Regions from separate parts of the Streptomyces sp. NBC_01012 genome, predicted to be linked through region 2. Evidence: riboswitches for the same ligand, from Rfam matches in the RefSeq annotation. Region 2 holds a riboswitch; each other region holds the start of a gene.

Region 1 (7,510 bases), 1.0 Mb from region 2:
CGGGTGCGGGCGTTGCGGTCGCGGGCGTTGCCGGTTCAGGCATTGCCGGTTCGGGCGTTGCAGGTGCCGCCTCGGGAGTGGCCGGCGCGGCCTCGGGAGCAGCCGGAGCCGCCGCGGCCGAAGCGGGTTCGGGTGCAGTCGGCGTCGGCTGCGGCGCGGCGGGCGCGGTCGGGGCAGCGGGTTCCCCCCTGGCGGGCGACGGGATCGCGGCAGCTCCGGCCCCGGCTCCGGCCGGCCGCGCGAGCACCGGCTTCGGCGCGAGCACGGACAGGGTGCGGTCGTCGTCGATCACGGTCAGCAGATGCGCCGGAATCCGCAGCATCGTGCGCATCCCCCCGTACGGCGACGGCTCGATGTGGCAGCTGAAGCCGTAGCGCGCGATGAGCCGACCGACCACAGCGAAGCCGGTCTGCGGCGGGTCCCCCAGCTCCGTGAGCAGCACTTCGGAGGGGCCCGACAGGAGCGCGTGTGCCCGCTTCAGCGCGTCGTCGTCCATGCCGATCCCGGCGTCGTCGACGAGGATCAGGGCGCCGCGCCCGGCGGTCTGCTGGACCGTCACCGGGACCTCGGTGTCCGGGTGCGAGTACGCCGTCGCGTTGGCCATCAGCTCGGCGAGCGCGATGGCGAGGGGTTCCGCGGCCCGGGCGACCAGCGCGAGCCGCTCCTGGCGCAGATGGTTGGAGACCTTGATCCGCTCGTACCCCGCGACCCGTGACTGGGCTCCGAGCACGACCTCGACGAGCGAGGAGTTCTGCCGGGCGAGGCCGGGCCAGGCGTCGCAGAGCACGGCCGTGGCCTGGGTGCGGCGCAACGCCAGTTCGTTACGGAAGTCGAGCTGGAGGATCCGCGGGTCGTCGTACTCGTGCTGGAGCTCGTGCAGCAGATGCTGCGACTGGTTGAGCAGCGACTGGATCTTGGCCGAGGTGCCGCGCATGGCCGACCGCGCTGCCGCGTCGACGCGTCCGCGCTCCTCCAGGACCGCGGTGCGCGCGGCCTGTACGGCCTCGGTCAGCAGTCGGGCCGCGTCGCCCTCGATCTCGGCGGCCTCCCGCAGGCCCGGGACGGGTGCCGCCCGGTGGGAGAGCGCGGCGGCCGCGGCAGGTATCCGCTTCCTGGCCAGCTGGCGGATCTCCTCGGTGAGGGCGAGGGTGCGCGCCTCTGCCGCCCTGGCCTGACGCTCTGCCAGCTCGGCGTGCGCCGATGCCCCGTACGCGTCCCGCCCGGCCTGAAACGCGCGTGTGGCCGACCATATCGCCACTGCTACGGCGATCAGGGCCACGATCCATGCCACCACGGCGTCACCGCGTCTCTGTTGTCGGGGACGGCCTGCCGCCCGTTCGGCTGCGGGGTGTCCGGCTGTCGTGCCGGAGGGCCGTCACGCCGGCTCCCCGACCTCATGGGCGACCGCGGCCACGTCGGCCATCACCTGGAGAACACCGGGGAGTTCCGAGCCCCCGTCCAGATGGCGGTACTCGCTCCCGATGGTCACCACGAGTCGTTCGGGCAGGCCGAGCGCAGGGTAGCGGCCCTCGGTGATCACCCGGCGGGCCGCCTCGGCGGAGGGCACCCCTGCCGCGTGGAGGGTGTGGGCGCGCTCCCGTACGTATGCGAGGTAGGCCATGTGCTCGCGCACCCCGGCGGGATCGAGCACCGGTCCGTGGCCCGGCACGATCACCTCGGCGCCGGTGGCCAGGACGCGCTCGCAGGCATCGATCACATTGCTCAGGGGGCCCGCCCAGTGCACGGGATGGTCCCCGGGCTGCTGCGGGGACGAGGAGAAGATGACGTCTCCGCTGAACACGGTGCGCTGCGCGGGCAGATACACCATCAGGTCGCCCGCCGTGTGCGCGGGCGGCAGGGACGACAGCTGGACCGCGTACTCCCCCAGGGTCAGTTCGAGCTCACCGGTGAAGTAGGTCGTCGGCCGCACAGCCTCGGTGCCCGACCAGTCGAAGCCACCGAAGTGACGGCCGAGGTACGCACCGAGGGGGGTGGAGGGATCACTTCCGGCCACCAGCGCGTGCTGTTGCTGCGGGGTCGGGTCGTAGTGGATGTGCTCCAGCGCCTCGCGGGTCGCGATGATCTCCGCATCGGGGAGCACTCCCGCACCCCAGAAGTGGTCACCGTTGGCGTGGGTGACGATCACACGGTCGACGCTCACCCCGTCGGGCAGCCGCTTCTGGCTCTCCACCAAGAACTGTCCGGCCAGCAGCGTGTCGTAGGGGGTGTCGATCCACAGCGCGCCGCGCGGTGCCACGAGGAGACCGCAGTTGGCCAGGCCCCAGCCCCGTTTCGGCGGTAGCCAGGCATACAGGCCCCTACCGAGGTCGACGATGTCCCCACCCGTGATCGACATGGGGCGATTATGCCGACCTCGATCCGGGCACGCGTTCGAACTCGGCCAATATGCGCTCCCGGTGACGCAAAATCGCCCCTACCTCGGGCCAGCCCTCGCCGGTCGGTGACCGTCCGAGGTTGCCGCACATCGGGCCCACAGGAGATTTTCCACCTGATGTACGGGATTTCGACCGTCAGGAACGGGCCACGCCACGGATACCCACACAGCCGCGACAGAACCGGATCGGGCCGGCTACCCACCGAGCATGGCTGAAAATCGATGCCGCTTACGTGTCGGCCGCGGGGCTGCGGGAGCAGGTGCTTGCGGCCGGGGTCCGCTGGGCCTGCCGCGCCATCTGACCGGTCGGTGGCGCTGGACGCGGCCGAGGGGTCCGAACGCCGTCACGACACGCCGCGCACCGGGCCGATACGAGCGGCCCGGTGCGCGGTGGGGTGAGCGTGGAGGTCAGGCCTCCTCTTCGAAGTGGGCGTCCAGCGCCTCGTCGAGCTCGGCCGTCCACACCTTGAGGTCGCTCCGGGCCCCGGCCTCGACCTCGGCGTTGAACCAGCGGCGGCTCGACAGGTGGACCGTCACGGTGAACCGGCGTCCGAAGCGGCCGGTCTTGACCTCGACCGCGCCGATCTCGGCCCAGTCGAACTCCGCCTCCTGGTCGTCGAGCCGGAAGCGGACACCTTCGGCGTCCACTCTGATGGATCCGCGCCGGTCGCTGACCTCGAAGACGGGGCCGTCCTCGCCATCGGCACCTCCGCGCGACGCCTCGGACTCGGACTCAGCCTCAGTGGCTGCCTCGTCGTCCGACGAGGCAGCTGAACCCTCCGTGGCCGCGTCGCCTGCCTGGCTCGTGTCGCCGTCTCGGCTCGTGTCGCTGTCCTGGCTCTTGACGCTGTCCTTGCTCGCGTCGCCGTCGTCCGCCCCGGAACCGTCCACGGATCCGTCAGCCGCCTCCGTGGCGAGCGCGTCCGAGACCGCGGCCTCTCCGGTCCCCTCAGCCTCCCCTGTCGTCTCCTCAAGCCGCTGGGACGTCCCCTCCTCGGCTTCCGGCTCCGCCTCCGTCCGCGCGGGGGCAGGGGCCGTCAGGCCGGGGATGTACGCCGGGTCAGTGCCCGCGGCGAACTCTGGCTTGGTGTTCGAATCTATGCGCTGCTCCACGGCGGGCAGTATGGACGACGAACCTGTACGAGACCAGTCAACCGGGCCCCGCCCGGCCTGTCGGCGGGTCGCGGCCCGGCCGTGACACCGCCGTACGGAGCACCCGGACCCGGCAGGCACCGGAAAACGGACGACGGGTGGTGCGGGCTCCGCCGAACCCGCACCACCCGTCACTTCTGTCCCTCTGTCACACACCCGTGCGCCAGCGGTCCCGCCTCAGCAGGACTCAGTAGGCCCCGAAGACGTTGTCGATCGAGCCGTACCTGTCCGCTGCGTAGTTGCACGCGGCCGTGATGTTGGCGACCGGGTCGTAGCTGTCCATCGACGTACCGTCCACGTGGTACGCCTGGAAGGTCGGGTCGATGACCTGCAGCAGGCCCTTGGACGGGATGCCCGCAGCGGCGTTCGAGTCCCAGTTGTTGATGGCCTGGGGGTTGCCCGCCGACTCGCGGATGATGTTGCGGTGGATGCCCTCGTAGCTGCCGGGGATGCCGTGCTCGGCCATGACGGCGAGCGACTCCTTGATCCAGCCGTCGAGGTCGTCGGTGTACGAGACCGGCTCGGCGGCGGGCGTGCCCTCCGCGGCGAGGTTGGTGCTCGTACGCTCCGAGCGGTCGGCGCGGTCAGCGCTCTGCTCGGCACGGTCGGACGAAGCAGAGGCCTTGGATTCGGCCTTGGGGGCCTTGTCCGCCTTGTCGGATGACTTGTTCTCGGCCTTGGCACCAATGGTCAGCTTCAGACCGGGGTGAATCAGGTCGGGGTTTCCGCCGACAGCCTTCTGGTTCTCCTCGTACAGCGCCTTCCAGCCACCGCTCACGGAATGCTCGCGGGCGATCTTCGCAAGGGTGTCACCCAAGATCACGGAATACGTGGCGGACTCGGACTTCTTCGCTGCAATTCCCTTGCCGTTCACGGCAGTCGACGTCGCCGCCTTTTCCACGGCGGTCGGCTGTGCCGGGGCGGCGAAGGCGCCGGTCGCACCGATCACGGGGAGGGCCAGAGCGGCTCCGCCCGTGCTCACGGCGATGATGCCGCGGGTGAGCGAACTGGTCCTGGAACGACGGTGCTTAGCGATTTCGGGCATGCTGAATTCCTCTCCGTCGCCTACGAAGTGAGCTGTCGGGTTCGGGCTGGAGATGCCCGGCCGCATACGAATGCGACTTCACCCCGAGCCGCTCCGGAAACCGGATCGGCGCTTACTTGGGTCCCCCGCTCCTGCCGTACGAGAAGTGGTCGGGTAACCGGACGGCGGCAGGATTCGGCGTTCCGCCCGGAGTGATGGCGACCGTAGGCGAGAAATAGGGAAAGGAACAAGCCTGGTGCGGTGATCACAATTCATTCGCAAGATCGATTCTCGGGAATTCATGTAATCCACCCCACACAGCGCCGCCCATTCCTCTTGGCACAGAAGGGAACCGACCGCCGCGCTCCTGCGTCCGGGGCACATAAGGTGACCCTGGTCACTGAGTCCGATTCGGGCGATTTGCGCCCGAGCGAAGGCCTCAGGTCACACGAAATGGCCTTTTATGGATTACGGGATCAATTCCAAAAAGCGGCTCAAAACGGGCATACGACTCATGAATGACGCCTTCGGGCATACCGAGAGCGTTCGCGTGGAACCGATCCGCCTATGACGCAAAGCCCTCACCCCTCGGCCCCTCGGATCACCGTCCTGCCCGTTCAGCCCGGGGATCCGCCCTTCCGGGTCGTGGAGATCGACGGCGAGGTGGTCGGAAGCGCCACGGCCATGACGGACGTGCTCATCGCAGCCGCCGCGGCCGGCATCACGGTCGATGACCTCGACGACCCCGCGACCGTCCGGTGGGTGGGCGGAGGCAAGCTCAGCTGGAAGCCGCACTGAGAGGAGGAGGCAGCGGCGGCCGGGGCATACGCGCCGTCGGCCGCCACGGGAAGCCGGCCGCCCCGAAGGGCGGCCGCCGCACGAAGCAGCCACGACGAAAAGCGGTCCGGCGCGACAACGCGCCGGACCGCTTCTGTTGTGCGCCCGGTGTCAGCCCTCGATCCGGATGGCCAGCGCCGGGCAGACGGCCGCGGCCTGCTGGACGTCGTCGGCCCGGGCCGGGGCCGGTGCGGGGTCCAGCAGGACGGCGATGCCGTCGTCGTCCTGGTCGAACACGTCATCGGCGGCGACCACGCACTGCCCGGATGCCACGCACTTGTCCTGGTCGAGGGTCACTTTCATGAGCACTCCTTCGTCGTCGGTGTCGTTGTGCGTCGGGTGCGGCGGCCAGGGATCACCACGCCACGGGCAGTTCGTGGACGCCGTAGACCGACCCGTCGTGCTTGAAGGGGAGGTCCTCGATGCGGGCGTCCAGGCGCAGGGTGGGGATACGGCGGTACAGGGTGCTGTAGACGACCTGGAGCTCCAGCCGGGCCAGCGGCTGGCCGACGCACTGATGGACGCCGAAGCCGAAGGCCACATGACGCCGTGCGTCGCGCGTGAGGTCCAGACGGTCAGGATCGGCGAAGACCTCGGGGTCACGGTTGCCGATGTCGTTCGGCACGATGATCCCCTCACCCGCCCGGATGACCTCGCCGGCGATCTCGATGTCCTCCAGAGCAACGCGGCGACGCCCGGTGTGAGTGATGTTGAGATAGCGCAACAGCTCCTCGACGGCGCCGGCGACCACCTTGGGGTCCTCGGTCTCGCGCAGCAGGGCGAGCTGGTCGGGGTGTTCGAGCAGCGCGAGGGTGCCCAGGGCGATCATGTTCGCGGTGGTCTCGTGACCGGCGAGCAGCAGGAGTACGCCCATCTCCGCCGCTTCCCGGCGGGACAGCTCCTCGGCCCCCACCCGGGTGCCGAGCCCTGACAGGAGGTCGTCCGCGGGACGGGCGATCTTGTGCCCCATCAGCTCGTCCAGATAACCGATCAGATTGCCGTGGGCCGCGGCCCGCACCTCGGGATCCGCTGTGCGCCGGATGAGGGTGCCGCTGTTCTCCTGGAAGAAGTCATGGTCGGCGTAGGGCACTCCGAGCAGTTCACAGATGACGAGCGAGGGAACCGGGAGGGCGAACGCCTGGACGAGATCGGCCCTCGGCGGCCCGGACAGCATGGTGTCGATCAGCCCGTCCACGATCTTCTGGACCGCGGGGCGCATCGCCTCGACCCGCTTGATCGTGAACGGAGCTGTCACCATCCGCCGCTGCCGCGCGTGTTCGGGATCATCCATCAGGATGAAGCTGAAGCCGACCCCTCTGAGCGGCGCCTGAGCGGGATAACCGGGCCGGGTGATGTCGGCGCTGACCCTCGGGTCGGAGAGGAGGGTGCGCTGATCCGCGTAACGCGTCACCAGCCATGGTGTGCTCCCGTCCCACAGGCGGGCCTTCCTGAGCGGCCCCTGTTCCTGCTCGGCCTTCAGGCCGGGCGGCGGGTCGAAGGGGCAGCCCGCCGCCCTGTCCATCGGGAATTCCACAGCAGAGGGCACGGGCGCACCGTCCGTGTGTGCGGTACTGGTGGTGGTCATCGGTTCCTCACTTCGTCGTGCGGTGGGGGACGAGCCAGGCGGGGCGGCGTCAGCGGCAGGCCGTGACGGGTGCCGTCCAGAGCCCGACGACGGCGTCTATCAGACCGGTGGCGGTGTCATGCCAGTTCGCGCGAGGGGTCGAGGAGTTGTCGGCGAGTGCGCGTTCACGCTCCGCACAGGTGTGGATGATCAGGTTGCGCGACATGACGGCGCGCTCCACGTGGACGTCGGCAGGCAAGTCGGGCAGGCAGCGGTTCAGCCCTTCGAGCACCTGCAGCGTGGGCGGACAGGCCAGCGACTCCTCGGCCATGATGTCCCGCAGCGCCGGATCGGTCATGGCCTGGGCGCAGAACCGCGCGAACCAGGTGGGGCTGCCGAGTCCGGCCAGGTGTTCGGTGGTGGGCCGCACCAGGCAGCCCACCCACTCCCCTATGTTTGTGGGGTCTTCGACTCCGGCCAGGAGACGGGCGCGGGCCTCCTCGATCTGCCGGCTGTGCTTGCGGGCGATGGCGCGCAC
Region 2 (7,510 bases):
TCCCAGGACCCCGAGGTGCTGCTCGTGGCCGTCGGGGTGCTCGCCCCGGTCTGTCTGCAGGCCGCCGACCTGCTCGCCGGGGCGGGAATCCGCTGCACGGTCGTCGACCCGCGCTGGGTCAAACCGGTCGACGAGCAGCTGCCCGCGCTCGCCGCACAGCACGAGCTGGTGGCGGTCGTCGAGGACAACAGCAGGTCGGGCGGCGTCGGCTGGGCCGTCGGGCAGGCGCTGCGGGACGCGGATGTCGACGTACCGCTGCGGACGTTCGGCATCCCCGAGCAGTTCCTCGCACACGCCGGGCGCGGTGAGGTGCTCGCCGAGATCGGGCTCACGCCGGTGGAGATCGCCGGCCGCGTCGGTGCGGCGCTGGAGCGCCGCCGCACGGGCGTGGGAGAGCGGAACATGTCGAAGGAGAACGGGGTATGAAGGACGAACAGCCGGGTTTCGATCTGGCGCGGCTCCTCGCGGAGCGCGGCTCCGAACGCTACGAGCTGCACACCCGGCACCTCAACCACCAGTTGCCGCGGATGCTTCACACCCTCGGATTCGACAAGGTCTACGAGCGGGCCGAGGGCGCGCACTTCTGGGACGCCGAGGGCAACGACTACCTCGACATGCTCGCCGGCTTCGGAGTGATGGGCCTCGGCAGGCACCACCCCGTCGTACGCAAGGCGCTGCACGACGTGCTGGACGCCTCGCTCGCCGACCTCACCCGCTTCGACTGCCAGCCGCTGCCCGGGCTGCTCGCCGAGAAGCTGCTGGCGCACAGCCCTCACCTGGACCGGGTGTTCTTCGGCAACAGCGGTACCGAGGCGGTCGAGACCGCGCTGAAGTTCGCCCGGTACGCCACCGGCAAGCCGCGGATCCTCTACTGCGAGCACGCCTTCCACGGACTGACGACCGGCTCGCTCTCCGTCAACGGCGAGAAGGGCTTCCGCGACGGGTTCGCGCCCCTGCTGCCCGACACGGCCATCCGGCTCGGCGACCTCGACGCGCTGCACCGTGAGCTGAAGCGCGGCGACGTGGCCGGCCTCGTCGTCGAGCCGATCCAGGGCAAGGGCGTCCACGCCACACCGCCCGGCTTCCTCAAAGAGGCCCAGGAGCTGCTGCACCAGCACAAGGCCCTGCTGATCGTGGACGAGGTGCAGACCGGGCTCGGCAGGACCGGTGACTTCTACGCCTACCAGCACGAGGAAGGCGTCGAACCCGATCTGCTCTGTGTCGCCAAGGCGCTCTCCGGCGGGTACGTCCCCGTCAGCGCGACGCTCGGCACGGAACGGATCTTCAGGCGCGTCTACTCCTCGATGGACCGGGTCCTGGTCCACTCCGCGAGCTTCGGGTCCAACGCCCAGGCCATGGCGGCCGGGCTCGCCGTCCTCACGGTGATGGAGCAGGATCAGATCGTCGCGAACGCCCGCCGCACCGGTGATCTGCTGCGCGAGCGGCTCGCCGCCCTCGTCGACCGCTACGAGCTGCTGCACGAGGTGCGGGGCCGGGGACTGATGATCGGCATCGAGTTCGGCCGGCCGTCCTCCCTGAAGCTCCGCAGCCGCTGGACGATGCTGCAGGCGGCCCGCAAGGGTCTCTTCGCACAGATGGTGGTGGTGCCGCTGTTGCAGAAGCACCGGATCCTCACCCAGGTCTCCGGTGATCACCTGGAGGTGATCAAGCTGATTCCGCCGCTGATCATCGGCGAGCCCGAGGTCGACCGCTTCGTCACGGCCTTCACCGCCGTCATGGACGACGCGCACAGCGGAGGCGGGCTGATGTGGGACTTCGGCAGGACCCTGGTGAAACAGGCCGTCGCCAACCGCTGAGGGTCCGCCCGGGTCGGCGCTTCGTTTTTTGCCCCTGAGGCAAGTTATTTGCCTCAGGGGAAAGATCCTGGCCCAATGGAAGGCATGAATCCTCCTGACGGAGGGGTGGCCGACGACCTTCCGGGGATCGCGCCACGCCTGCGCGACCTGCGGCGTAACCGCGGCCTCACCCTGGAGGGCGCGGCCGGCCGTGCGGGGCTCTCGCCGGCCCACCTCTCCCGGCTCGAAACGGGCCGTAGACAGCCTTCGCTGCCGATGCTGCTCGGTCTCGCCCGGGTCTACGGTACGACCGTCTCCGAGCTCCTGGGCGAGATCCCACCCGAACGTGACGCGATCGTCCGCGGCGGTCCGGCCGAAGGAAGCAGGCGCGGCACCGAGCCCGGCGGCTGGCAGTACCGGCAGGCGGGCGGACGCGGCCGCGCCATGCAGGCCCTTCACGTCCGGGTCCCGTACGGCACCGAGGGCGACCTCGTGCGCGTCCACCCGGGGGAGGAGTGGCTGTACGTCCTGGACGGCAGGCTGCGGGTGGTGCTCGGGGAGACCGTGCACGATCTCGATCCGGGCGACAGCGTCCACTTCGACTCGCTCACCCCGCACCGGATCGCAGCACTCGACGCCGACGGCGTACGTCTGCTCTTCGTCCACACGCTGCTGCAGAGCCCGGCGGCCGAGCTGTGTCTGGGGAGCGGGATCCACCGGCTCTGAGCGGCCTGTACGCCCCGACCCCGCCCCGACCGCACCGTCCGTACGCCCCGACCGCCCGCACCGTCCGTGCGTACCGTCCGTGCGCACCCTTTGTCATCCCGGCCCGAACAGCCGGCAGAGAGGACTCGCCATGTCCGATTCGGAGTACTACGACCCGCTCAGCCCGCGCCGGCCGAAGAGCTCGGACACCCAGGAGCGGCGGATGCCCCGCGGTGTCGTGATCCGGCTCATCGCCTACCTGGTCGCCGGGCACGTCATCGCGGGCTTCCTCTATCTCCTGTTCAACGTGGCCGGCAAGGGCTGACTCCGGCCGGCCCCGGCCTCAGGCGCCCTCGACGAGCCGCTCGCGCAGCTTCGCGCGGGTGTCGGTGCTGATCTTCAGGCCCTCGGTGAGGTAGCGGTCGGTTCCGCCCCAGGTCTCTTCGATCGTGTCGAACGCAGCGGCCAGGTAGTCCGCGTGGGCGCCGAAGAGGGGGCTGAGCAGTTCCATCACCTCGTCGGACATGCCCGCAGGGGAGGAGTCGCTGCGGCGGACCTTGTAGCGGCGGTGCGCGTCGTTCGACTTGAGGTAGTCGGCCTCGACGGCTTCCTTCTCGACGCCGACAGCGAGCAGCGTGACCGCGATGGAGAGGCCCGCGCGGTCCTTGCCCGCCGCGCAGTGCATCAGCGCCGGCACACTGTCCTCGGCCAGCGCGTGGAGCACGCGGCTGTGTTCGGCGGTCCGGTCCTTGATGATCGAGCGGTAGGAGTTGATCATCCTCTCCGCTCCCTTGCCGTCCGCCAGGATCGAGCGCAGCTGCTGGAGGTCGCCGTCGCGCACCAGTCGCCAGAACTCCGCGCCGTCCGCGGGGTCGGAGAGCGGAATGCTGACATTCCGGACGCCTGGCAGCTCCACGTCGAGACCGTCGAGCTTGTGGTCGGCGGCGTTACGGAAGTCGAAGACCGTGTGCAGTCCGAGCCCGGCGAGGAAGGCGGTGTCGGTCTCGGTGGCGTGGGCGAGGTGACCGCTGCGGTAGAGGCGCCCGTATCGCACGGTGCTGCCGTCGACGGTCGGCAGCCCGCCGACGTCGCGGAAGTTACGGACACCGGTGAGCTCGACGTCCGTCGGCTCGGGACCGGTCGGCGGGACCTCTGGCAGCTGCGTCACAAGGGCTCCTGGGGTGTCGGGCGTCGGCGCCGCTCGCCGACGGGGCACGCCCGCGACGATACGACATGGGTGCATCGGGCAACCGTCTCGGTCGTGGTGACCTCGGCCTCCCGAGGGGCGATGATCGCGCGATGTCCGTATTGATGTATTTAGTGGAACATGCCCCGCTTGTACGGGAGATGGGGGACGGTGAGTGAGTGGGATCATATCCGTGACGGTGCGTGGTGGAGATGCCGAAGGGTATTCCGGACGCCGTGCGGAAAGCCAAGATCCGTAATCCACGGAGTGTGACGGGAATTCCGCGACGGGAATGAAGCGCGGATTCCGGTTCGCGATCCGACGCTTGTTCACGGCAACCCGGCTCGCTTACGGTCACGGTCAATCCGGACGGAACGCCTAATCCTGCCGCCGCCCGGAATCCGCACCGACTCACGTGTGGCAGGAGCGGGGGAACCAGGTAAGTCGCCTGCCGGAGAGATCCGGTACGGCTCGGGGTCAAGTCGCGCACCATGCGGCCGGGCATCTCCAGTCCGAACCCGACAGCTCACCTCGCAGGCGCCGGAGAGGAAACCCCCCATGCCCGCAAAAGGCAAGCACCGTCGTACGAAGACCGGCCCGATCTCCCGAGGCGTCCTTGCCGCGGGAACCGGTGGCGCCGTTCTCGCCCTTCCGCTGATCGGCGCCACCGGCGCCCACGCGGCCGAGCAGTCCGCGCCGGCCGCGAAGTCCGCTGCCCAGAGCACTCCCGCCCCGGCGGCGAAGAGCGCGTCGAAGACCTACTCCGTGGTCTCCGGCGACTACCTGGCGAAGATCGCGTCCGAGAAGAAGATCAAGGGCGGCTGGCAGAAGCTGTACCAGGACAACCGTGACGTCGTCGGCGAGAACCCGAGCCTGATCCTGCCGGGCATGAAGCTGACCCTCGGCGCCAAGGCCTCCGGCTCCGCGCAGACCGCGCCCTCCACGTCCGCCCCGTCGGCGGCGAAGAAGGCCGCCCCGGCCGAGAAGACGGCTGCTCCGGCGAAGGAGACGGCTGCTCCGGCTGAGGACACGGCCGCGAAGACCGCCGACTCCGGTGCGTCGGAGAGCGACAGCTCCGGCTGGAGCGCCCCGGTCGAGAACCCCAACGTCACCACCCAGTACCGCGCATCGGGCGCCAGCTGGTCCAGCGGCTACCACACCGGTTCCGACTTCCAGGCGGCCTCCGGCACCAGCGTCCGGGCCATAGGCCAGGGCACCGTGGTCTCCGCGGGCTGGAGCGGTTCGTACGGCAACGAGATCGTCATCCAGCACGAGGACGGCATGTACTCCCAGTACGCGCACCTGTCCTCGCTCGAGGTCTCGGCCGGCCAGACCGTCACCGGCGGACAGCAGATCGGCCTCTCCGGCACCACCGGCAACTCCACCGGCCCGCACCTCCACTTCGAGGTCAGGACCGGCCCGAGCTACGGCTCGGACGTCGACCCGATCGCCTACCTGCGTTCGCACGGCGTCTCCATCTGAGGCACCCCCGAGGGCGAAGGAGCGGGGCGGTGCGCTACGGCGCACCGCCCCGCTCCTTATTCCTGCTTTACCAAAAACTGACCAGGTGGTCTTTCTCACCACCCGTCAACCCCTCATTACGGTCGCGTAGGTCACATTAGAAGGTGCAGGATAAGCGCTTGTGGCAGACGATTCGAGAAACAAACAACGAGGCATCATCGGGTCGTACGCAGCGATTGGCGACAGCTTCACCGAGGGCGTCGGTGACCCCGGCCCCGATGGAACGCTCGTCGGCTGGGCGGACCGATTCGCGGTGCTCCTCGCGGACCAGCTCCCGGCCCCTGATGCGGCGGGCGGCCCCGAGGACGACACGCACGGGAATTTCCGGTACGCCAATCTCGCCGTACGCGGACGCCTCCTCGACCAGATAGTCGAGGAGCAGGTACCCCGCGCCAAGGAACTCGCCCCCGACCTGGTGAGCTTCTGTGCGGGTGGAAACGACATCCTCCGTCCGGGTTCCGACCCGGACGATGTGGCGGAGCGCTTCGAGCGCGCGGTCGCCGATCTGACACAGGCCGTCGGCACCGTCATGGTCACCACGGGCTTCGACACCCGTGGCGTCCCCGTGCTCAAGCACCTGCGGGGCAAGATCGCGACGTACACCGCACATGTCAGGTCCATCGCCGACCGCTACGACTGCCCGGTCCTCGACCTGTGGTCGCTGCGGTCCGTGCAGGACAGGCGGGCCTGGGACAACGACCGGCTGCACCTCTCGGCGGAGGGTCATACGCGCGTCGCGCTGCGCGCCGCCCAGGTGCTCGGCATCGAGGTGCCGGCCGACCCCGACCAGGTGTGGCCCCCGCAGGCGCAGCGTGGAGCGCTCGAGGTCCGGCGGGACGACATCAACTGGGCGCGTGAGTACCTCGTCCCGTGGATCGGCCGCAGGCTGCGCGGGGAGTCCTCGGGGGACCACGTCGAGGCAAAGCGCCCCGACCTGCTGCCGCTCTGACGCCCGCGCGGCGCCCCTGGCAGGCCCGCCGGACTCCGGTCAGCGGCCGACCAGGGGGAGCGGACGCCGGGACGGGCCAGGGGACACGAACCCGTCCGGGACGGGGGGCGCCGTCGGACGGGCCGGTATCCGCTCCAGCACGCCGCCCGCGAAGACGTCGTACAACGGCAGTGTCTCCAGGTGCACATAGCCGATGTGGCAGTCGCACACATCGAGCGGGCAGCCGCGCGGACCGAGCGAGCTCCGGTAGCTGCCGTCGTAGAGATTGCCCAGCTCGGCAGGGACGAAGTGGCAGCGGCGCACCGTCCCGTCACCGTCCACCGACACGACGGACTCGCCGGTCCTGCACGGCAGCCCGGCCGAGCGGTGCGGATGCCTGCTGTAGGCGAACAGCGGGTCCAGAGCGGTCCAGCGCTCCGCCTGCTCGTCCGTGTAGGTGTGGCCCTCGGCCGCGTTGACCCAGAGGTACACCTCGGGCGGCAGCGCGGAGCGGAGCCGGCGGGCCTCCTCCAGATGCTCGTCGAGGCCGACGATCCCGACGCTGTGACGCACCCCGAGGGCCGTCAGCTCCCGGCACCGCCCGAGAAAACGCTCGTACGGCGTCTGGCCCGGGTGGTACGTGCACCACAGAGCCACCTTGTCGCGGTCCGCCCCGGCCAGCCAGCCGGTACGGCCGCTGAGGTTGGTCTGGATCGCGACCCGGCCGATGTGCTCCAGCTGCGACAGCTCGACGAGCGCCTTCCGGTACCAGGACCGCACCAGGCCCTCGCCCCACGGGGTGAACAGCACATTCAGCCGGTCCTCCGTCTGCCCGGCGGCCCACGCGGTGAACCGCTCCAGCGCCGCACGATCGGACCGGAGCTGCTCCACGCTGTCCCGCTGCTTGGCGAAAGGGCAGTAGGGGCAGTCGTAGTCGCAGGAGGCCAGCGGGCCCCGGTAGAGGATCGTCAGGTCCATGCCCATCGCTCCGCTCACTTCGCCTCGTACGCGGCCATCGCGGCCCGCACGGCAGGGGAGAACAGCTCGGGGCCCAGCGCGTCGGAATGGGCCAGGCCCTCGGGGGAGAGACGCAGCAGGGAGGGGCCCGCGGCCTCGTCCAGCCAGCCGCGCGCGGCGAACAGCTCCAGCTCCGCGGGGAAGTCCTCGTACGGATCGGTGCCGAAGCGCTCGCGGTACCCGGCGGGCCGCATGCCCTCGGCCTGGAGCAGCGACTGCAGGAGGTGGCGTCGGCGCGCCTCGTCCTCGTCGACGTACCTGCCGACCTCCGCCCGGGAGAAGTCCTCGGTGGCGGTGAAGCCGTCGATGATGCCCCGGACCTCCCGCGTCTCTACCGCGTAGTCGAAGGAGTAGTGC
Region 3 (7,510 bases), 3.9 Mb from region 2:
TTACAGACGCCCGATCAGGGGGGATTCGGGAGGGATTTCGTCCGCGACCCCGCACCGGCCGGTCCGGAAATCGTTGGTCGAAGCGGTGGCCCGAATCACGTCCACTGCCTAACATCGATCACCGCAAGGCTTTGTGCACTGATGCACAATCTCCCCGGGAGGCTCCTTTGCACCGCCGACGTCGCACCGCGCTCGCCCTCTCCGCCGCCGCACTCCTCGCGGCTCCGCTCCTGACCGCCTGCGGCAGCGAGGCCCATCCGGGCGCCGCGGCCGTGGTCGGCGGCGACCGGATCGACGTGGCCACGGTCCAGGCGGAGGCGGCCGACGTCCGCAGCGCGCAGCAGGACTCCGAACACTCCGAGCAGCTGGTGAACAAGTCGGGCCAGCTGGCCCGGGTCAAGCTGTCCGGCCTGATCTTCGGACGGGTCCTGGACCGCGCGGCGAAGGACGCCGGGGTGAGCGTCAGCCGTAAGGAGATCCAGGAGCTCCGCAGCCAGGCCGCCGCTCAGTCCGGCGGGGACGAGGCGGTGCAGGCGGGCATGCTGGAGCAGCGCTGGGTGGCGCCCGGCCAGATCGAGGCGAGCCTGCGCCAGGAGGCCCAGCTCCAGAAGCTGGCCCGGAAGCTCGGCGCCGACCTGCAGAGCCCCGCCGGGGTGCAGGCCGTCGGCGAGAACCTCACCGAGGCGTCGAAGGCGCTGCACATCGACGTCAACCCGCGCTACGGCAGCTGGGACGACCGGAAGGTCCAGCTCAGCACCTACAAGGCCCCGTGGATCACCCAGGTCACCCCCGTCCAGGGACAGGACCCGGAGGCGGACGCCTGACCCGGCCCGCCCGGCGGTAGGTTCGGGTGGTGAACACTCAAGACCCCGGCCGTATCGTCCTGCTCACCGCCAGCCACCGGGTCGCCCCCGGTCTGCTGTCCTGGCCCGCCTGGCAGACGCTGCACGCCGCCGACCGGGTGCTGTGCGCCGAGCCCGGTCATCCCCAGCTGCCCTACCTCCGGGAGGCCGGGGTGGCCGTGGAGCACACCGCGCCGTCGGCCGACGAGTTGGTGGACGACTGCGCGGGCGGCAGGACCGTGGTGCTGCTGGTGGGCGGCGAGGGCGATCAGCGGCTCACCGACGGCCTGGCCAGGCTCGGCGGCTCGGGCCGGGTGCAGATGCCGGACCTGGAGCTGCTGCCCGGCTCGTACGACCTGCCGGGTGCCAGGCTCCTGGACCTGGTGCAGGTCATGGACCGGATCAGGCTCGAATGCCCCTGGACGTCCCGGCGGACCCACGAGGGCCTCGCGAAGTACGCCATCGAGGAGGCGTACGAGCTGGTCGAGGCCATCGAGGACGGCGACCGTGAGGAACTGCGCGAGGAACTCGGCGACGTACTGCTCCAGGTCGTCTTCCATGCCCGTATCGCGCAGGAGGACCAGGACGAGCCGTTCGGCATCGACGACGTCGCGGCCACGATCGTCGAGAAGCTGATCCATCGTCATCCGCATGTGTTCGGCGACGAGACCGCCGAGACCCCGGAGGACGTCCACGCGCACTGGCTCCGTACGAAGGCGATCGAGAAGCAGCGCGCGTCGGTCACCGACGGGGTGCCGATCGGCCAGCCCGGTCTCGCGCTCGCCGCCAAGCTCGGCAGCAGGGTGCGTACGGCCGACCTCGACGCCCCGCTCCCGGAAGGCGAGGGCGTCGGCCACCAGCTGCTCGCCATCGCCGTACAGGCCGAGCGGGACGGCACCGACCCCGAGGCCGCTCTGCGGGAGGCCGCCCGCGCCTACCGGGACGCGATCCGGACGGCCGAGGGCCTCGACGGTCCCGGGACCGCTTCCGACGGCGTCGAGGAGTGAACGGCTGCCCCGGGAAGACCCCCGCACCCGACCCCGGAACCCCACCCCCGCCCGCCCCCGAGCTCTTCACCTGGGAGTTCGCCACCGACCCGTACCCCGCCTACGCCTGGCTCCGCGAGCACAGCCCCGTGCACCGCACCCAGTTGCCGAGCGGTGTGGAGGCCTGGCTGGTGACCCGTTACGCCGATGCCAGGCAGGCACTCGCCGACACCCGGCTCTCCAAGAACCCGGCTCACCACGCGGGCTCCGCGAACGCCAAGGGCAAGACGGGCATTCCGGGCGAGCGCAAGGCGGAGCTGATGACGCATCTGCTGAACATCGACCCGCCCGACCACACCCGGCTGCGCCGGCTCGTGTCCAAGGCGTTCACCCCGCGCCGGGTCGCGGAGTTCGCGCCGCGCGTGCAGGAGCTGACGGACCGCCTCATCGACTCGTTCATCGAGGAGGGGAAGGCGGACCTCATCCATGACTTCGCGTTCCCCCTGCCCATCTACGCGATCTGTGACCTGCTGGGCGTGGACCGCGAGGACCAGGACGACTTCCGCGACTGGGCCGGCATGATGATCCGGCACGGCGGCGGGCCGCGTGGCGGGGTGGCCAGGTCGGTCAAGAAGATGCGCGGCTATCTCGCCGAACTCATCCACCGTAAAAGGGAGAATCCCGGCGACGACCTGATCTCCGGACTGATCCGGACGAGCGACCACGGGGAGCACCTCAGCGAGAACGAGGCGGCGGCGATGGCCTTCATCCTCCTTTTCGCCGGCTTCGAGACGACGGTGAACCTCATCGGCAACGGCACGTACGCGCTGCTGCGCAACCCCTCGCCGCGTGAGCGCCTGGAGCGTTCGCTGGCCGCGGGGGAGACCGGGCTGCTCGCCACCGGCATCGAGGAGCTGCTGCGCTACGACGGTCCGGTGGAGCTCGCGACCTGGCGTTACGCCACCGAACCCGTGACGCTGGGAGGGCAGGACATCGCGGCCGGGGACCCCGTCCTCGTGGTGCTGGCCGCCGCCGACCGGGACCCGGAGCGATTCCAGGATGCGGACACCCTGGACCTTGCGCGGAGTGACAATCAGCACCTCGGATACGGGCACGGCATCCACTACTGCCTGGGGGCGCCGCTGGCCCGGCTGGAGGGGCAGGCAGCCCTGGCGACGCTGCTCGGACGCCTCCCCGACCTGCGGCTCGCTGCGGAACCTGCCGATTTGCGCTGGCGCGGCGGGCTCATCATGCGTGGACTGCGCACACTTCCCGTCGAGTTCGCTCCCGGGGATCGGATCGAGAAAGGTGACAATCGGTCAACTCTGTGACTTCGGCGTGATCTCCGCTGCATCGACTTGTGACACACGTTCGAGTACGGCTAGGTTCACGGTTCGACTCACCCGTCACATGTCAGTCACACGGAAGGCAATCCCATGGGCTCCGCGACCGGCAGACACCGCCGCCCTCGCCAGGCACCCGCCATCGTCGTCGCCGCAGGCGTCACAGGGTCGGCGATTGCCATCCCGCTCCTCAGCGCCGGTGGCGCTCAGGCCGCTGACGCGTCGACCTGGGACCGGGTCGCCGAATGCGAGAGCGGCGGCGTGTGGAGTGCCGACCTCGGCAACGGCCGCTACGGCGGTCTGCAGTTCACGCAGGACACCTGGTCGGACTACGGCGGTGGGGAGTACGCGCGCCGCGCCGACCTCGCCAGCCGCTCGCAGCAGATCGCGGTCGCCGAGAAGGTGCTGGAGGACAAGGGCCCGCAGGCGTGGGCCAGCTGCGCGGTGATCTCCGGGCTCGCCCTGGACGGGGCGCTGCCGGGCGTGGACCCGGGCGACGAGGCCTCCGCCGACCCCTCGGACACGGCGACCCCGTCCGAAACCCCCTCGTCCGAGGCGACGGACCCGGCGGAATCCGCGGATCCGTCGGACGAGAAGGGCGGTTCCGGCGACTCGGACAGCTCCGACGCGAAGGACGAGGCGGGCAAGGACGCTTCCGGCGACGCGACGGACGAGGACAGCGGCTCGGACAAGGGTGACGGAGCGGGCGCCTCGGCGTCCGCGACCCCGTCCCCCGGGGCCACCGGCTCCTCCGGCGCCTCGAAGGGCGACGGGGCGAAGGCCGGCAAGCACCGCGGCACCCCGGCGCCCGAGGCGGGCGCGGAGCGGGGCGACGGGCGGGAGTCCGGCCGGCACGCCTCGCGCGGCGAGTCCGACGCGCGTCAGGACGCCGAGGGGACGTACACCGTCCGCGAGGGCGACAACCTGTGGGCCATCGCCGAGGCGCAGGACCTCTCCGGCGGCTGGACGGCGCTCTACGAGGCCAACAAGGACGAGCTGGGCTCGGACCCGGACCTGATCCTTCCGGGACAGAGCCTGGACCTCCTCGGCCTCAACTGATCAAAAGCGGGAAAACACCCCGAAACCAGGGGTAGTTCAGAGACCTATGTCCACTTATGCGTAAGTGAGACATGGGTCTCTTTGCTTCAACCGGTGCGCCCGGTCCGTCCGGTCCGTCCATTTCGGCTCCGACCTGCGAAAATGATCCGCCTGGCCGGACCGGTACGGGCTGATTGGTCGTTATGTCCATCTTTGAATGTGAGGGTTGCGTGTGTTTACGGTCGGAGCCGCTCGCACCGCGGGCACCTTCGACCGTCACGCCGAATCCTGCCGTCGGCCGAAGGGAACCGACGCGTAAAGCGCCGTAGGCAGGAGCGGGGGACCCAGGTAAGCGCCGGACTCGGCCGTCGGAGGACGGGCGGAGTGCGGCTAGGGGTGAAGTCGTCCGCGAGTAGGGCGACCGGGCACACTCACAGCCCGAACCCGACAGCTCACCTCGTAGGCGTCGGTGAGGAGAACCATGCTGCTTTCCAGCAAGGGCAAGCACCGCCGCCCGTCCAAGGCCGTCCGTGTCGCCACCCTGGCCGGTGTCGCCGGTGCCGCTGTCGCCGTCCCGCTGATGGGCGCGACCGGCGCCTCCGCCGCTTCCGTCGACACCTGGGACGCCGTCGCCCAGTGCGAGTCGGGTGGCGACTGGTCCATCAACACCGGCAACGGTTACTACGGCGGTCTGCAGTTCTCGCAGTCCAGCTGGGCCGCCGCCGGCGGTACGCAGTACGCCGCCCGCGCCGACCTGGCCACCAAGGACCAGCAGATAGCCGCGGCCGAGAAGCTCCTCGACATCCAGGGCCCGGGTGCCTGGTCCTGCGCCGGAGCCGGCGGGCTGACGAACGACGGTGTGGACCCGGGCGTCGACACCGGCTCCTCCGCGAAGAACGGCGACACGGACCCGCAGGCCACCCAGGAGCGCACGACCGAGCAGCCCACCACGCGCAGCGAGAAGCGCACCGCGCCCGAGAAGACCGTCACCACGCCGACCGGCGACAAGGTCGAGAAGGGTGACGGCGAGTACAAGGTGAAGGCCGGCGACACCCTGAGCAAGATCGCCGAAGCGAAGAAGGTCGACGGCGGCTGGGAGAAGCTCTTCAAGCTGAACGACGACATCGTCGACGACGCCGACCTGATCTTCCCGGGGCAGCAGCTCCACCTGAAGTAGGCGAGCGGCTCCATCTGAAGGAGCCGGAAACAGCCCGGGGTGCTCCTCCTGCCCCGGAGACCCGGCCCGGCGTGCTGACCCCCCGCACGCCGGGCCGACGGTCGCTCGCCGTAGAATTTTTTGAGCTTTGCCCGAAATGTGGATCCTTGGGTCCTTTTTCGTCCCAGGAGACGGGCGCACGGCCGACGGAGCGCCATGAGCCGGTTAGGCTCGTGGCGCAAGGCCACAGTGACCCTGCACAACCAGTGTCAGATCCCAGAAGGAGATGCCTCGTGCCGTCCATCGACGTCGTCGTAGCCAGGGAAATCCTCGACTCCCGGGGTAACCCCACGGTCGAGGTCGAGGTTGGCCTCGACGACGGCAGCACGGGACGTGCTGCTGTTCCGTCCGGCGCCTCCACCGGTGCGTTCGAGGCCATTGAGCTTCGCGACGGTGACCCCAACCGCTACCAGGGCAAGGGCGTCGAGAAGGCCGTCCTCGCCGTGATCGAGCAGATCGGCCCGGAGCTCGTCGGCTATGACGCCACCGAGCAGCGTCTCATCGACCAGGCGATGTTCGACCTGGACGCGACCGAGAACAAGGGCTCCCTCGGCGCCAACGCCATCCTCGGTGTCTCGCTGGCCGTGGCGCACGCCGCGTCCGAGGCGTCCGACCTCCCGCTGTTCCGCTACCTCGGCGGCCCGAACGCGCACCTGCTGCCCGTTCCGATGATGAACATCCTGAACGGCGGCTCGCACGCCGACTCCAACGTGGACATCCAGGAGTTCATGATCGCGCCGATCGGCGCCGAGTCCTTCTCCGAGGCCCTGCGCTGGGGCGCGGAGGTCTACCACACGCTGAAGAAGGTCCTGAAGACCAAGGGCCTGTCCACCGGTCTCGGTGACGAGGGCGGCTTCGCCCCGAACCTCGAGTCGAACCGCGCCGCCCTCGACCTCATCCTCGAGGCCGTCAAGGAGGCCGGTTACGTCCCGGGCCGCGACATCGCGCTCGCGCTCGACGTCGCCGCGTCGGAGTTCTACAAGGACGGCGTCTACGAGTTCGAGGGCAAGTCCCGCTCGGCCGCCGAGATGACCGAGTACTACGAGGAGCTCGTCTCCGCGTACCCGCTGGTCTCCATCGAGGACCCGCTGTACGAGGACGACTGGGCCGGCTGGAAGGTCATCACCGACCGGCTGGGCTCCCAGGTGCAGATCGTCGGTGACGACCTGTTCGTCACCAACCCCGAGCGCCTGTCGCGCGGCATCGAGGAGGGCTCGGCCAACGCCCTGCTCGTGAAGGTCAACCAGATCGGTTCGCTGACCGAGACCCTGGACGCCGTCGAGCTGGCCCAGCGCAACGGCTTCAAGTGCATGATGTCCCACCGCTCCGGTGAGACCGAGGACGTCACCATCGCCGACCTCGCCGTCGCCGTGAACTGCGGCCAGATCAAGACCGGCGCCCCGGCCCGCTCGGACCGCGTCGCCAAGTACAACCAGCTGCTGCGTATCGAGGAGATCCTCGACGACGCAGCGGTGTACGCCGGTCGTTCGGCGTTCCCGCGGTTCCGCTACGAGGGCTGACGGCCCGAGTCCGGAGCACCAGCCTCCGTCCGTCCCCGCATCCGGTCCCGTACCGTGTGCGGGGACGGACGTGCGTAACGGGGAGGCGTGAGACATGGCCGGGAAGGACCGCGACCGGTTCTCCACCGCGACCAGGCTGCGACTGCTCGGTGAGCAGACGGCGGCCCGTGTCTACCGGTCCCAGAGCCGCCGTCAGGCCCGGCGCTCCAGGCTCACCGGGCGTGCGGCGTTCCTGGCGCTGATCGTCTGCTCCCTGGTGGTCGCCCTCGCGTACCCCATGCGGCAGTACATCTCCCAGCGCGACCAGATCGCGGACCAGGAGAGGCTCTCCCGGCAGGCGCACGAGCGGACCGAGGAGCTGCGCGACGAGAAGGCGCGGCTCAAGGACGACGCGTACATCCGGCGTCTCGCTCGCCAGCATCTGCACTACGTGCTGCCCGGCGAGACCGGATATACGGTGGTCGACCCGGACGCCGCAGAGGCGCGTAAGGGTGAGCCGGGGGCCACGGACCGGCCCTGGCACTCGAACCTCTGGGACGGCGTGGACAGCGCGGACCGTGAATGA
Region 4 (7,510 bases), 1.1 Mb from region 2:
CTTGCGGAGCTCGGCGTCGGACTCCAGGATCGCGGTCAGCTGGGCGATCTCCTCGGTGAGCTTGTCGCGCTCGGACTCCAGCTCGATCCTGTCGAAGCGGGTGAGCCGGCGCAGCGGGGTGTCCAGGATGTACTGGGTCTGGATCTCGCTCAGCGAGAAACGCTCCATCAGGCGCTCCTTCGCCTGCGCCGAGTTGTCGCTGTCCCGGATGAGGCGGATGACCTCGTCGATGTCGAGCAGGGCCACGAGGAGCCCCTCGACCAGGTGCAGCCGGTTGCGGCGCTTGGTCCTGCGGAACTCGCTGCGCCGGCGCACCACATCGAAGCGGTGGTCGAGATAGACCTCGAGGAGCTCCTTGAGCCCCAGGGTGAGCGGCTGTCCGTCGACCAGCGCGACGTTGTTGATGCCGAAGGACTCCTCCATCGGCGTCAGCTTGTAGAGCTGCTCCAGCACGGCCTCCGGCACGAAGCCGTTCTTGACCTCGATCACCAGACGCAGACCGTGCGCCCGGTCGGTGAGGTCCTTGACGTCGGCGATGCCCTGGAGCTTCTTCGAGCCGACCAGGTCCTTGATCTTGGCGATCACCTTCTCCGGACCGACGGTGAACGGCAGTTCGGTGACGACGAGACCCTTGCGGCGGGCCGTGACGTTCTCTATGGCGACCGTGGCGCGGATCTTGAAGGTCCCGCGCCCGGCGGCGTAGGCGTCCTTGATGCCGCCGAGGCCGACGATCCGGCCGCCGGTCGGCAGATCGGGGCCGGGGACGAAGCGCATCAGCGTGTCGAGGTCGGCGCCCGGGTGCCTGATGAGGTGGCGGGCGGCGGCGATGACCTCGCCGAGATTGTGCGGGGGCATGTTGGTGGCCATGCCGACCGCGATCCCGGAAGCGCCGTTGACCAGGAGATTCGGATACGCCGCCGGGAGGACGACCGGCTCCTGCTCCTGGCCGTCGTAGTTCGACTGGAAATCGACGGTCTCCTCGTCGATCGACTCCGTCATGAGTGACGTGGCGTCGGCCATCCGGCACTCGGTGTACCGCATGGCGGCCGGTGGGTCGTCGTTGCCCAGGGAGCCGAAGTTGCCGTGCCCGTCGACGAGGGGCAGGCGCATCGAGAACGGTTGTGCCATGCGCACCAGTGCGTCATAGATCGACGCGTCGCCGTGCGGGTGCAGTTTGCCCATCACCTCGCCGACGACACGGGCGCACTTCACATACCCACGGTCGGGGCGCAGTCCCATCTCGTTCATCTGGGACACGATGCGGCGGTGCACCGGCTTCATGCCGTCGCGGGCGTCGGGCAGCGCCCTGGAGTAGATCACCGAGTACGCGTACTCGAGGAAGGAGCCCTGCATTTCGTCGACGACGTCGATGTCGAGGATCTTCTCCTCGAAGTCGTCCGGCGGCGGGGTTTTCGTGCTGCGGCGGGCCATCGCGGCTGCGACTCCTTCACAGATTCGGGCGGGCAACCTCAGGTTCTGACGCCGACCATTGTGGACCGCCGTACTGACAACGCCGACCTCGACCCGTCCGAAGCGGTCCACAGAGCCTCGACGGAGCCCCGTCGACGGCGGAGTCCAAGACAACATTCACCCGGCGGGAACTTCGCCAGGTACCCGTGCGCCTGCCTAGAGTGGCAGGTCCGGCAGGAAAACCTGTACCGATCGAAGGGACGTACATGCCCATGGGTCACACGGCCACAGCCCAGGCCGGCTCCGGCGGCTTGACGGCGACCGAGCACCGTCTGGCCAATGGCCTGCGCGTGGTGCTCTCCGAGGACCATCTGACCCCCGTCGCCGCGGTCTGCCTCTGGTACGACGTCGGCTCGCGCCACGAGGTCAAGGGGCGCACGGGCCTGGCTCACCTTTTCGAGCACCTGATGTTCCAGGGCTCGGGCCAGGTCAAGGGGAACGGGCACTTCGAGCTCGTGCAGGGAGCCGGCGGTTCCCTGAACGGCACGACCAGCTTCGAGCGCACCAACTACTTCGAGACGATGCCCACGCACCAGCTGGAGCTCGCCCTGTGGCTCGAGGCCGACCGGATGGGCTCACTGCTCGCCGCGCTCGACGAGGAGTCCATGGAGAACCAGCGGGACGTCGTGAAGAACGAGCGACGCCAGCGCTACGACAACGTCCCGTACGGCACGGCCTTCGAGAAGCTCACCGCCCTCGCCTACCCGGAGGGCCACCCGTACCACCACACGCCGATCGGTTCGATGGCCGACCTGGACGCGGCGACGCTGGCGGACGCACAGGCGTTCTTCCGCACGTACTACGCGCCGAACAACGCGGTGCTCTCCGTGGTCGGGGACATCGACCCGGAGCAGACGCTCGCCTGGATCGAGAAGTACTTCGGCTCCATCCCGTCCCACGACGGCAAGCAGCCGCCGCGCGACGGCACCCTGCCGGGCACCATCGGCGAACAGCTGCGCGAAGTGGTCCAGGAGGAGGTTCCCGCGCGTGCGCTGATGGCCGCCTACCGGCTTCCGCACGACGGCACGCGCGAGTGCGACGCCGCTGACCTGGCGCTGACGGTGCTGGGTGGCGGCGAGTCGTCCCGCCTGCACAACCGGCTGGTGCGCCGCGACCGTACGGCGGTGGCCGCGGGGTTCGGGCTGCTCAGGCTGGCCGGCGCGCCCTCGCTCGGCTGGCTGGACGTCAAGACGTCCGGGGGCGTCGAGGTGCCGCAGATCGAGGCGGCCGTCGACGAGGAGCTGAACCGCTTCGCCGAAGAGGGCCCCACGCCCGAGGAGATGGAGCGCGCCCAGGCGCAGCTGGAGCGCGAGTGGCTGGACCGTCTCGGCACGGTCGCCGGCCGCGCGGACGAACTCTGCCGGTACGCCGTCCTGTTCGGCGACCCGCAGCTCGCCCTGACCGCGGTGGGCCGGGTGCTCGACGTGACGGCCGACGAGGTCAAGGCCGCCGCCAGGGCACACCTGCGCCCCGACAACCGTGCGGTCCTGGTCTACGAGCCGGTCGAACCGGCCGATGAGACAGAGGGCACCGACGCGCCCGAAGGGGCCGACAAGTGACCGACGCCGCCGTGACTGGAGTAGCGATGGAGTACCACCCGCAGCCGACCGCAGGCGAGGCCAGGCCCTGGGCCTTCCCCGCGCCCGAGCGCGGCGCCCTGCCCAACGGGCTGACCGTGCTGCGCTGTCACCGTCCCGGCCAGCAGGTCGTCGCCGTGGAGATCTTCCTCGACGCCCCGCTGGACGCCGAGCCCGACGGCCTCGACGGAGTGGCCACGATCATGGCGCGCGCGCTGTCCGAGGGCACGGACAAGCACTCCGCGGAGGAGTTCGCCGCCGAACTCGAGCGGTGCGGCGCCACGCTCGACGCACACGCCGACCACCCGGGCGTCCGCGTCTCCCTCGAGGTCCCGGTCTCCCGGCTGACCAAGGCACTCGGCCTGGTCGCCGAGGCCCTGCGGGCCCCCGCCTTCGCGGAGAGCGAGGTCGAGCGTCTGGTGGGCAACCGCCTCGACGAGATCCCGCACGAGCAGGCCAACCCGGCCCGGCGGGCCGCCAAGCAGCTCTCCAAGGAGCTCTTCCCCGCCACGGCGCGGATGTCGCGTCCGCGTCTGGGCACGGAGGAGACGGTCGGGCGGATCGACGCCGCGGCCGTACGCGCCTTCTACGACGCCCATGTGCGTCCGTCCACGGCGACGGCGGTCGTCGTCGGTGACCTCACCGGGGTCGACCTGGACGCGCTGCTCGCCGAGACCCTCGGTGACTGGTCGGGCAACGCGGGCCAGGCCAGGCCCGTGCCTCCGATCACCGCGGACGACACCGGCCGTGTGGTCATCGTGGACCGCCCAGGAGCCGTCCAGACGCAGCTGCTGATCGGCCGTATCGGCGCGGACCGGCACGACAGCGTGTGGCCGGCCCAGGTGCTCGGCACGTACTGCCTGGGAGGCACCCTCACCTCCCGGCTCGACCGCGTGCTGCGTGAGGAGAAGGGCTACACCTACGGTGTCCGGGCCTTCGGGCAGGTGCTGCGCTCGACGGCGCCCGGCTCCTCGTCCGGGACCACGGGCGCGGCGATGCTCGCGATCAGCGGCTCCGTCGACACGGAGTCCACCGGGCCCGCGCTCGACGACCTCTGGAAGGTCCTGCGCACCCTGGCGGCCGAGGGACTCACCGACGCCGAGCGTGAGACGGCCGTGCAGAACCTCGTGGGCGTCGCCCCGCTGAAGTACGAGACGGCGGCCTCCGTCGCAAGCACCCTGGCCGACCAGGTGGAGCAGCACCTCCCGGACGACTACCAGGCCGAGCTGTACGCACGCCTGGCCGGCACCGGCACGGTCGAGGCGACCGCCGCCGTGGTCAACGCCTTCCCGGTCGACCGGCTGGTCACCGTCCTGGTCGGGGACGCCGCGCAGATCGCCGAGCCCGTGAAGGCACTCGGCATCGGCGAGGTGTCGGTCGTCAGCGGCTGACGGAACAGGACATGCAGGACCCCGGCGGGTGGTTTCCGCCGGGGTCCTGTTGTTTGTCCGATGTGCAGAGAAATGCCGTTTTCATCCTGTGTGATGTGCGACAAAAGGCCCTTTTCGTTTGGCGGCGTGAAGCGGCCCGCTCTAGCGTCGGCCCGGCTGTCCGCCGGACGAATGCCGCATCCGCGGCGCCGGGCAGCCATCGCCGAGTCCCCGTCAGGCGCGAGCCTGGGGAGCCGGGGACCCATGAAGTCCCTGGGGTTAATCGGATCTCTGCGCCTCGTCGGAGGCCTGGAGGCCCGTAGGAGACCTTCCTGCTCCGAACCCTCCCCCAGTGCCTGAACGGCCTGGGGTTACCCCCACCGCTAACCCGGTAGGCGAGAAGGAAGGAAAGGACCCAGCCCCTCCATGGCGTTCATCCGTGCCACCGGGAAGCACCGTGCCCCGAGCCGCCTGACGCGCAGGAGCGCCAAGGTCGCCGGCGTCGCCGCCCTGGCCACCACCGGCGTCATCGGCGCCACCGCCTCCCCGGCTCTCGCGGCCGACTCCCAGGCCGTCACCGGTACCGGTCTGACCCAGACCGCCGCCCTCGACGCCACCCTCGCCGACCAGATCGCCGCCCAGGCGAAGGTCCAGCAACACCAGGCCGACGTCGCCGCGAAGGCCGCCGCCGAAGCGAAGGCCAAGGCCAAGGCCAAGGCGGAGGCCAGGCGCAAGGCCGAGGCCCGCGCCAAGGAGGTCGCCGAGGAGAAGGCGCGCGCCGCCCGCGCCGCCGAGCGTGCCCGGCGGGGCGCCTTCCACCTGCCGGTCGCCGGCTCGCACGTCACCACCGGATACAAGTCGGGCGGCGCGCTCTGGTCCTCCGGCACGCACTCCGGCGTGGACTTCCAGGCCGCGTCCGGCACCTCCGTGGTCGCCGTCGGCGCCGGCACGGTCGTCGAGGCCGGCTGGGGCGGCGCGTACGGCAACAACATCGTGCTCAAGATGAAGGACGGCACGTACACCCAGTACGGCCACCTCTCCTCGATCGGCGTCTTCGTCGGTCAGAGCATCGGCTCGGGCGAGCAGATCGGCCTCTCCGGCTCGACCGGCAACTCCACCGGGCCGCACCTGCACTTCGAGGCCAGGACCACCCCCGCCTACGGCTCGGACATGGACCCCGTCGCCTACCTCCGCGCCCACGGCGTCCAGGTCTGACCCCACCCCGCCCCTCCTCACGGGGCGCGTGCCGCACTCGTCGCCGAGTGTCTCGACGGCCAAAAGATATCCATGGATTCCACCCCGCCATCGGAAATTCTGGCTGATTGCAATAGAGTCACAGAACAGGCGTCGATCGGCCGCGTTTCGCGGTGATTAAGGCGGAGGTTCGGACATGCGTATTCCCGCGCATTCGGTATGCACGGCAATCCGTGACGACATCGTCTCCGGTGTCTTCGAACGGGGCAGCCGCCTCACCGAAGAGGTGCTCGCGCGTCGCTACGGCGTCTCGCGTGTGCCCGTGCGCGAGGCGCTGCGCACCCTGGAGTCCGAGGGGTTCGTCGTCACCCGCAGGCACGCCGGCGCCTGTGTCGCCGAGCCGACCGGGCAGGAGGCCGCCGACCTCCTGGAGATCCGCATGCTCCTGGAACCCCTCGGCGCCGCACGCGCGGCCCAGCGCCGCACCGAGGCGCATCTCAAGGTGCTCCGCGGCCTGGTCAAGCTGGGGCAGGAGCGCGTACGCCGGGGGGAGGGCGAGGACCTGCGCGCCCTGGGCGGCTGGTTCCACGAGACGCTGGCGCAGGCCTCGGGAAGCCCCGCGCTCATCGCGCTGCTCACCCAGCTCCGGCACAAGATCGCCTGGATGTACGCCGTCGAGCAGCCGCCGGCCCCCGCGGACTCCTGGGCCGAGCACGGCGCCCTCGTCGACGCGGTGGCGCGCCGTGACGCGGAGCGGGCCAGGGCGCTCGCCGTCCAGCACGCGGAGCGGGCCACCGCGGCGCATCGGCTGCGGCGTACGCCGGGGCAGGCGACGGGCGCGCGGACGGCCGGGCAGGCGACGGGCGTGCGGACTGCGCGTGCGGCCGGGGTGAGGACTTCGCAACACCCCGTCAACATCGCAGGATCCCGCCATTAACAAAAGCGCCGTATACAAAGAGAGTAATTATCGCAGGGCTTTCTTTCTGCTGCCCTGATCCATGTTTTAACGAGCGCTGTGTGCGTTGTCGTGGAATACAGAAAGGCCGCGGCTCCCGGTGGGGTGCCGCGGCCTTTCCGCAGAAAAACTCCGCTTCGAAGCGACCGGAGTCAGACGGTCTCCGGGAGCTCCTCGAGCCCCTCGGCGACCAGCTTCGCCAGGCGGTCGAGGGCGGCCTCGGCGTTGTCCGCCTCGGACGCGAGCACGATCTCCTCGCCACCCTGGGCACCCAGGCCGAGCACCGCGAGCATGGAGGCGGCGTTCACCGGGTTGCCGTCGGCCTTGGCGATCGTCACGGGGACGCCGGAGGCCGTGGCGGCACGGACGAAGATGGAAGCGGGGCGGGCGTGCAGGCCCTCGGCCCAACCGACGTTGACGCGGCGCTCAGCCATGGTTCTGCCCTTCACGAATCTATGGGTTGTCTAGACCAGTCTCTCATGCAGTGCGTACTGCTGTGCCCGCGACCGTCCGCCGTGCCCGCCACCGTCGTCGGCCGCTCACCGCCCGTCGGCACCCTCAGCGTGCCCCTGCCGAGGTCTCGCCGCGACCGGTGCCCCGGGTCGTAGTCTTGGCCCATGGAGCCCACTCCGGAGCAGAGTCCGCCTCACGTGTATCCCGACCACTGGGAGGCGGACGTGGTGCTCCGCGACGGCGGCACCGCGCGCATCAGGCCGATCACCACGGACGATGCCGAACGGCTGGTCAGCTTCTACGAGCAGGTGTCCGACGAGTCGAAGTACTACCGCTTCTTCGCCCCGTACCCGCGTCTGTCCGCCCGGGACGTGCACCGCTTCACCCATCACGACTACGTCGACCGGGTGGGACTTGCCGTCACGGTCGGCGGCGAGTTCATCGCCACCGTCCGCTACGACCGGATCGACACGCAGGGCAGGCCCGCCTCC

What was found. Region 2 has a riboswitch for cyclic di-AMP ahead of OG623_RS02950 (peptidoglycan DD-metalloendopeptidase family protein). Riboswitches for the same ligand answer to the same signal wherever they lie in the genome.
Region 1: linked by a shared signal. The riboswitch ahead of OG623_RS07240 (transglycosylase SLT domain-containing protein) and the one ahead of OG623_RS02950 (peptidoglycan DD-metalloendopeptidase family protein) in region 2 are both predicted to bind cyclic di-AMP.
Region 3: linked by a shared signal. The riboswitch ahead of OG623_RS20855 (transglycosylase family protein) and the one ahead of OG623_RS02950 (peptidoglycan DD-metalloendopeptidase family protein) in region 2 are both predicted to bind cyclic di-AMP.
Region 4: linked by a shared signal. The riboswitch ahead of OG623_RS07695 (M23 family metallopeptidase) and the one ahead of OG623_RS02950 (peptidoglycan DD-metalloendopeptidase family protein) in region 2 are both predicted to bind cyclic di-AMP.

Annotation. Positions count from the first base shown of each region.
Region 1 covers NZ_CP108688.1:1,667,660-1,675,169, forward strand. The annotation lists gene OG623_RS07225 (ATP-binding protein) at 1-1,294, opposite strand, end outside; gene OG623_RS07230 (MBL fold metallo-hydrolase) at 1,376-2,356, opposite strand; gene OG623_RS07235 (hypothetical protein) at 2,804-3,508, opposite strand; gene OG623_RS07240 (transglycosylase SLT domain-containing protein) at 3,735-4,592, opposite strand; cyclic di-AMP (ydaO/yuaA leader) riboswitch at 4,597-4,782, opposite strand; gene OG623_RS07245 (hypothetical protein) at 5,139-5,369, shown strand; gene OG623_RS07250 (ferredoxin) at 5,520-5,711, opposite strand; gene OG623_RS07255 (cytochrome P450) at 5,764-6,993, opposite strand; gene OG623_RS07260 (TetR/AcrR family transcriptional regulator) at 7,043-7,510, opposite strand, start outside.
Region 2 covers NZ_CP108688.1:662,340-669,849, reverse strand. The annotation lists gene dxs (1-deoxy-D-xylulose-5-phosphate synthase) at 1-426, shown strand, start outside; gene OG623_RS02970 (aspartate aminotransferase family protein) at 423-1,817, shown strand; gene OG623_RS02965 (helix-turn-helix domain-containing protein) at 1,902-2,522, shown strand; gene OG623_RS02960 (DUF6126 family protein) at 2,653-2,826, shown strand; gene OG623_RS02955 (tyrosine-protein phosphatase) at 2,845-3,669, opposite strand; cyclic di-AMP (ydaO/yuaA leader) riboswitch at 4,082-4,240, shown strand; gene OG623_RS02950 (peptidoglycan DD-metalloendopeptidase family protein) at 4,246-5,169, shown strand; gene OG623_RS02945 (SGNH/GDSL hydrolase family protein) at 5,330-6,157, shown strand; gene OG623_RS02940 (STM4011 family radical SAM protein) at 6,197-7,114, opposite strand; gene OG623_RS02935 (STM4012 family radical SAM protein) at 7,129-7,510, opposite strand, start outside.
Region 3 covers NZ_CP108688.1:4,606,710-4,614,219, forward strand. The annotation lists gene OG623_RS20835 (SurA N-terminal domain-containing protein) at 168-824, shown strand; gene OG623_RS20840 (nucleoside triphosphate pyrophosphohydrolase) at 854-1,849, shown strand; gene OG623_RS20845 (cytochrome P450) at 1,846-3,159, shown strand; gene OG623_RS20850 (transglycosylase family protein) at 3,265-4,230, shown strand; cyclic di-AMP (ydaO/yuaA leader) riboswitch at 4,521-4,690, shown strand; gene OG623_RS20855 (transglycosylase family protein) at 4,691-5,386, shown strand; gene eno (phosphopyruvate hydratase) at 5,659-6,945, shown strand; gene OG623_RS20865 (septum formation initiator family protein) at 7,040-7,510, shown strand.
Region 4 covers NZ_CP108688.1:1,771,492-1,779,001, reverse strand. The annotation lists gene OG623_RS07710 (DNA topoisomerase (ATP-hydrolyzing) subunit A) at 1-1,431, opposite strand, end outside; gene OG623_RS07705 (M16 family metallopeptidase) at 1,677-3,029, shown strand; gene OG623_RS07700 (M16 family metallopeptidase) at 3,056-4,438, shown strand; cyclic di-AMP (ydaO/yuaA leader) riboswitch at 4,629-4,830, shown strand; gene OG623_RS07695 (M23 family metallopeptidase) at 4,844-5,632, shown strand; gene OG623_RS07690 (GntR family transcriptional regulator) at 5,808-6,548, shown strand; gene OG623_RS07685 (HPr family phosphocarrier protein) at 6,719-7,000, opposite strand; gene OG623_RS07680 (GNAT family N-acetyltransferase) at 7,184-7,510, shown strand, end outside.